Regions from separate parts of the Brucella pseudogrignonensis genome, predicted to be linked through region 2. Evidence: riboswitches for the same ligand, from Rfam matches in the RefSeq annotation. Region 2 holds a riboswitch; the other holds the start of a gene.

Region 1 (3,358 bases), 690 kb from region 2:
TTCGATTTCTGTAAGCAGGGCCAAGAGATTGGTGCTCGTGGTCTCAAAGACCTCGCCGTTAAGAACAATGGTCATGCCAGTTCCTCTAAAAATTCAGGTTGTTGTTCGGCCTCGGTTGCTGCCGCAACCGCCATGCGCGCAACCGCAGGCGAGAGCAGAAAGCCGTGCCGGTAAAGCCCGTTGATATAGATGGTTTGGCCGCGTTTACGCACACGCGGCAGATTGTCGGGGAAGGCGGGGCGGGCATCGACGCCGGTTTCCAGAATTTCCGCCTCGCCAAATGCCGGATGCAGCGCGTAAGCAGCACTCAGCATTTCCAATGTCGAGCGAACGCTGATGCCGCCTCTTTCATCGCTTTCGATCATGGTTGCACCAATCATGTGGATGCCGTCGCCGCGCGGCACGATGTAGAGTGGAATGCGCGGATGCAGAAGGCGCACAGGGCGCGAAAGATTGATGTCGCGGGAGCGAACCACCAGCATTTCGCCCTTCACACCGCGCAGATCCTGCAACTGATCGCGTGCTGCAAGGCCGCGTGCATCGACGGTGATATCGGTATCGATATTTACGTCTTTCGCATCCTGCCCGAGATGAAAGACGACGCCTTTCATTTGCAGGTTTTCAGCAAGTTCGATCAGCGTCTTGCGCGGATCAAGGTGGCCTTCCTCGGCAAAGAAAAGCCCCTGCCGAAAACGGCCTGCAAGGTCCGGCTCCAGCGCATCAATGTGTTCGGAATCAATTGTTTCAAAGGCTTCCGTGCGACGGGCGAAGCGGCGCAATTCAGTCGCATCGCGTGTGTGTGAAATGACGAGCGTGCCCTTGCGGTTGACGGTTGAAACATGCCGTTCCCACCAGCCAATCGCCTCTTGTCCCAGCCTGACGACGGGTTCTTCCGCACTTTCGCCTTCGCACCATGGGGCCAGCATTCCGCCAGCAAACCACGAGCAACTGTCGGAGCCAATTGCCTTGCTTTGGGCGATCACGGTGACAGCATGGCCCTGATCATTGAATTCTGCGGCACAGGTAAGACCTGCAACACCCGCGCCGATGATGGTGACGCGCATTATGCAATCTTCCACAAGGCGTGGAAGTGATGCACGGGGCCGTGCCCGCTTCCGACCTGCAATGTGTTAGCGGAGCGGATGGCCGCTTGCAGATATGTGTGCGCTTCACGAAGGGCTTGTTCCAGCGAAAGGCCTTTGCCAAGTCCCGCCGCAATTGCGGATGAAAGCGTACAGCCGGTGCCATGGGTATTTTGCGTATCGATACGTGGCGCTGTCAGCGCAAGAGTTGGAAATTTATCGCTGATGAGGAGATCGGTACAGATGTTGCCATCGGCGTGTCCGCCTTTCATCAGCACGGCCTCAGCGCCAAGCTTGAGGAGTGCGCGCCCCTGTTCTTCAGCCTCGCCATCGGTGCACGCAACTGCACAATCGAGCAGGCAGGCTGCCTCTGGTCTATTCGGCGTCAGAAGGCTTGCAAGCGGAATCAGTTTGTCACGCAATGTCGAGATTGCGGCTTCGCTTAAAAGCCTGTCGCCAGATTTCGCCACCATCACCGGATCAAGAACCACCGGTCCCGAGAAATCGACGAGTCCTCTGGCGATTGCCTGAATGGTTTCCGGCACCGACACCATGCCGATTTTTACCGCTGCGACATTGAGATCGCTGAAGACGGTATCAATCTGTGCTGAAACGACTTCGGAAGGAATATCGTGGACTGCCGTGACCGCTAATGTGTTCTGCGCCGTGATCGCCGTAATGACGCTCGCACCATAGACGTTCAGTGCTGAAAAGGTTTTGAGGTCGGCCTGAATGCCAGCGCCACCGCCGCTGTCCGAGCCTGCAATCGTTACGCAAATCGGCACTGACGCAGCATGGCTGGCGGTTATGTTGGTTCGGGAGAGGCTTCGTCTTAAGTCCATCATGTCGTCTCTCATTCCGAACGGAAAATTGAGACGTCATGAACTTGTTTTTTGGGTTTTACCCCACGGAGGATAGATTCCTCCTTGTTCGCGACGCGCCAAACTCCGTTCCCTACGCAGGTATTACCCGGATCAGGTTCAATGGGTTAACGCGATCAGCGTCTCTCAGCCTTTTGTGTCGCAAGATAGGATGGAAAACCGCAATGCACTTTTCCTGACCTTGCTCCGAAGGCACCCCAACGAATTTTGTGCTTTAGGCATAGGCCGGAACGAAGAGCCGGTCAAGCGGTGCCGATTATTACAATTTGCGAATAAATTTATATTCTCCGCAAGTTTGTATATAATTTCTTTAAGGGGCATGCATTAATCCAGCTTGGAAAAGCTTCGTCCTGCTACAGACGAGTTATCTGATTCTTGGGGCATGGTCCTTTTTTTAAGGCATGAAATATTGGGTCAGGATCAGGCTGATGAGGGGACAATGATGAGGGATCGGAAAGCCGGTCAGGCTCATTCGGATGATGCGCGGGTGCGCACGTCCGATGCGGATTTTCGCATTCTGTTTACAACTCATCCCACACCGATGTGGGTGTACGATCCCGATACATTGCGTTTCATCGTCATGAACGAAGCAGCCCACGCGCTTTATGGCTATTCGGCTGATGAAGTGCAGGGTATGACGGTACTCGATATTCGTCCACAAACCGAGCGTGACCGTATGTCGATAGCGGTTCGCGACCGGAGTGATCTTGAGCGCCCTGAACGCTGGAAGCATCTGAAAGCCAATGATCAGACGATTGATGTTTTGACCTATGGCCGTGAGGTTGTGTTCGATGGCCGGATGGCCATATTGGCAATTGTGCGGGATATGACCGAGCTTGACGAGGCGAATCGTCAGGCCAGTCATGCGCAGACATTGCTCGATAGCCTCATCAACAATATGCCGCTTGGTGTCTTCGTCAAGGATATGCAGGACGGGGGGCGTTACCTGCTCTATAATCAGGCTGCATCAACCATCAGCGGCCACAAGATCGATCATGTTGTCGGTTCAGTGGATACGCAAATCTTTCCGGCTGAAGAAGCCAGGCTTCTGACCCAGCAAGACAGCATTGCAATGCGTCGCGGCAGCGTTTTGACAATCGAGCGCGATATTCGCTGCGCAGACGGAACACCGCGCATATTGCGGATCATCAAGCGTTCCATTCCACCGATAGAAGGCGATGAATCGCGCTATCTCATCGGGCTTGTTGAGGATATAACCGAGCGTCGTTTGATTGAGCAGCGCATGACGCATATTGCAATGCACGACAATCTCACGGACTTGCCGAACCGGGCTTACTTCTCTCAGCATATTGAAGCCGTGCTGAAAAAACGTGAAAGCGCACTGGCTTTTGCGCTTTTCTATCTCGATATTGATCACTTCAAAAACATCAATGA
Region 2 (3,358 bases):
TCAAAATCGAAATGCAGGCTCTGGTAGATCGCGACTTCGAGCGTCGTTGCACGTGGCCCGCCACCGAGCGTCAGAACAGTTGTAAAGCTTGTCACGCAGAGCATGAAGATGAGGCCGATCATGCCCGGCAGATTGCGCCGGATGACTGGCCATTCGATCAGGCGGAAGCGTGCTTTGTTACCCATGCCAAGCTGAGCGGAAAGCTTCCAGTAATCAGCAGGGATCGATTCGTAGGCTGCCAGAATGAGCCGCACTGCCAGCGGCATGTTGAAAAATACATGCGCGATCAAAATGCCGGTGAGGCCATAAATGTCGGGCGAGACCGGATAGCCAGCTGATTGCGAAAGCTGCGCGATAAAGCCGTTGCGGCCATAAATGCTGGTGATGCCGAGCACCGTCACAAGTGCTGGCAATGCAAGCGGCAACGCAAAAAGGCGTAAAATCAGGCCGCGCCCGGGAAAGCTCGTTTCCGAATAAAGTGCGCGTGCCACAGGAATGGCAAACAGCACCGACAAAAGCGCTGATGCTGCCGCTTGCAGCACGGTAAAGCGCGCAACACGCAGCAGATAGGCGTCGAAATAAACGTCAGTGTTAAAGCCGCTGGCTTCAAACGCCAATGCTATCAAAGAGCCGCCGACCAGAACCGCTAAAAAGCCAAGCGCCAGCACGCCTGCGAGTTGCTTCATCGCAGGCGTATTTCTGGCAGAGTTTTTGGTCGGCGATTTTATCATTTGCTGGATGCAGCTAGCCATTCATCGACCCAGGCCTTGCGGTTTTTCGCAACGTCATCAGCCGGGATCAGCAGTGTTTTTTCAGGCTTTGGCAGTTTGTCGAAAGCCGCAGCAAGCGGTGCGGACGTTTTTCCTGCTGGATACATCCAGTTGGTTTCAGGGATTACGTCCTGAAAGCCGGGGCCAGTCATGAAAGCCAGAAACTTTTGCGCCAGCGGGTTCTTTGCGCCGGTTGTTGTCTGTGCTGCAAGCTCGATCTGAAGGTAATTACCTTCCGGGTAAGCTAGCGCCTTATAGCGCTCAGTGCCTTCCGCAATCATGTGATAGGCAGGCGAGGTCGTATAGGAAAGCACCATCGGCGCTTCGCCTTTGGTGAACAGGCCATAGGCTTCAGACCAACCCGGCGTGACCGTGAGAATGCGCTTTTGAAGCTTTTCCCATGCTTCATCAGCCTGATCGCCATAGACTGATTTCATCCAGAGCAGAATGCCAAGGCCCGGTGTCGATGTGCGTGGATCCTGAATGACGATCTTTTGCGACGAATCACCTTCGACCAGCTCTTTCAGGCTTTGCGGTGGGTTGGGCAGTTTTTCGGAATCATAAACGACAGCAAAATAACCATAGTCGTACGGCACGAAAATATCGTCCTTAAAGTCGCCCGGCACTTTGACATTGGTAAGATCAACATTGCTAGGCGCGAAATAGCCGGTAGCGCGTGCTTCCGTGGTCAGGTTGGTATCGAGGCCGAGAACGATGGCGGCTTTGGTATTGCCGCCTTCAAGCTTGAGGCGATTAAGAAGGGCAACACCATCCGCCGATGCGACCCATTCCAACTCACAATCGCATTCTTTTTCAAAGTTTTCCTTCACTTTGGGGCCGGGACCCCATTCGGATACAAAACTGTCATAGGTATAAATGGTGAGCTTTTCTTTCGCCTGCGCTGAAAAGGCAAAAGCCGCAGTCAATGAAAATGTAAGCAGAGATAAAAGCCGCATAACGGCATTCCTTTCTTTTGTTCGAAAAGATTGTGCGCCGTTATCAAAATCGGTCAGCATCTAATCCCTCCGCCGGTACAAACCGGATCAGGTTCAGCGGGTTAGCCGGAGTACGGCCTCTCAGCCATTCAAAGACTGAATGGCACCCCGTTAGAGCAGGATCGATAATAGTGGTTCGCGCGTCCGAGGGCAAGCGATGAAGATGCGGGCTTTCGGGGATAATTCTCGCGTGTTATGAGCGACTTATGAGTATATTTGTTATTCTTCTTGGCGGTGATCTTGTTGTCACAGAACGCCTCAAACGTCAGATAGCGGGTGCACGGGTATTGGCCGCGGATAGTGGTATGCGCCATGCGCAGGCGCTTGGTGTTGAGCCGGAGCTATGGCTGGGCGATTTTGATTCCACATCGGATGACTTGCTTGCGCAATATGCGCATGTACCGAAAAAAACGTTTCCAGCCGCCAAAGATATGACAGACGGAGAGTTGGCGCTGGAAGCAGCTTACGAACGTGGTGCTGAGCGCGTCATTCTTTGCGGTGCTTTTGGTGGTCCGCGTACCGATCACACGCTGCTGCATTTGACGATGGCGACGGCACAGGCAGCCAAAGGCCGTGATATTTTGCTCTCCAGCGGCGTTGAAGAAGCGTGGCCGCTGGTTGCGGGAAACTATGTTTACGATTTCCCTGATGGTACATCATTCAGTGTCGTGAATTTCTGTACCGTTGAAGGACTTTCAATCACAAATGCAGAGTGGCCGTTAGACAATGTGACCTTGCCTTTCGGTTCTTCATGGACGGTTTCTAACGTTGTGCGCGGAACCCTTTGTGTTTCCGCGCGTTCTGGTCTTGCGATACTTGTAGCAAACCTGATTGATCCATTATCTGTTCAGGCGTGCCGCTAACCTTAATAATTGAAACTGCTTGACGTTGTACGTCGAAACGTATTGTAAATATGTCAAGCGGGACGCCGAATTTGGGGACGCAACGTCGGTGTTAGTGTAACTCTAATAGGAGATTGTTTCATGAAATCACGTCTTTCCATGATCGCAATCGTCGGTGCGCTTGCGTTCTCAACAGCAGCATGCACGACGGGTGAACAGCGTACAGCCGGTTACGGCGTTGGCGGCGCAGCGCTTGGTGCGCTTGCAGGTGGCGCTATCGGCGGTAACGGTCGCGGCGCTTTGACTGGCGCTGCAATTGGTGCAGTTGGTGGTACGCTGCTTGGTGCAGCAACAACACGCAACAATGTTCAGTATTGCCGTTACCGCGATAATTACGGTCGCGTTTACGAAGCGCCTTGTAACTAAGACGCCTAAGCTATTTAAGTTTGAAAACAGGCCGGAGAAATCCGGCCTGTTTGTTTTTCCGGGCCATATCATTTGACAGAATGCGTTTTGTCCTCGACAAGCAGGTCACAAATTTCAACGGCAGTTTTCAAAGAGAACCATGGCACCTCCGCTTCTTCGCCTCGACCAGATCAAGCTCACCTTTGGCGGTACACCGCTTCTGGAAGAGGCTGCCCTTTCTGTCAGTGAGGGCGACCGCATTGCGCTGGTCGGCCGCAACGGTTCCGGCAAATCCACTTTGCTTAAAATTGCAGCGGGAATGGTTGAAGCAACATCCGGTGAGATA

What was found. A riboswitch is a leader RNA that binds a small molecule or an ion and turns the genes downstream of it on or off. The one in region 2 is predicted to bind thiamine pyrophosphate.
Positions count from the first base shown of each region.
Region 1: it holds a riboswitch for thiamine pyrophosphate, as region 2 does, so the genes downstream of both, thiD (bifunctional hydroxymethylpyrimidine kinase/phosphomethylpyrimidine kinase) here and thiB (thiamine ABC transporter substrate binding subunit) in region 2, are expected to answer to the same signal.

Region 1 covers NZ_JAVLAT010000001.1:1,620,471-1,623,828, forward strand. The annotation lists gene thiS (sulfur carrier protein ThiS) at 1-75, opposite strand, end outside; gene thiO (glycine oxidase ThiO) at 72-1,064, opposite strand; gene thiD (bifunctional hydroxymethylpyrimidine kinase/phosphomethylpyrimidine kinase) at 1,064-1,924, opposite strand; TPP riboswitch at 2,017-2,173, opposite strand; gene RI570_RS07835 (putative bifunctional diguanylate cyclase/phosphodiesterase) at 2,406-3,358, shown strand, end outside.
Region 2 covers NZ_JAVLAT010000001.1:930,122-933,479, reverse strand. The annotation lists gene thiP (thiamine/thiamine pyrophosphate ABC transporter permease ThiP) at 1-752, opposite strand, end outside; gene thiB (thiamine ABC transporter substrate binding subunit) at 728-1,726, opposite strand; TPP riboswitch at 1,774-1,886, opposite strand; gene RI570_RS04590 (thiamine diphosphokinase) at 1,972-2,628, shown strand; gene RI570_RS04585 (glycine zipper domain-containing protein) at 2,749-3,033, shown strand; gene RI570_RS04580 (ABC-F family ATP-binding cassette domain-containing protein) at 3,173-3,358, shown strand, end outside.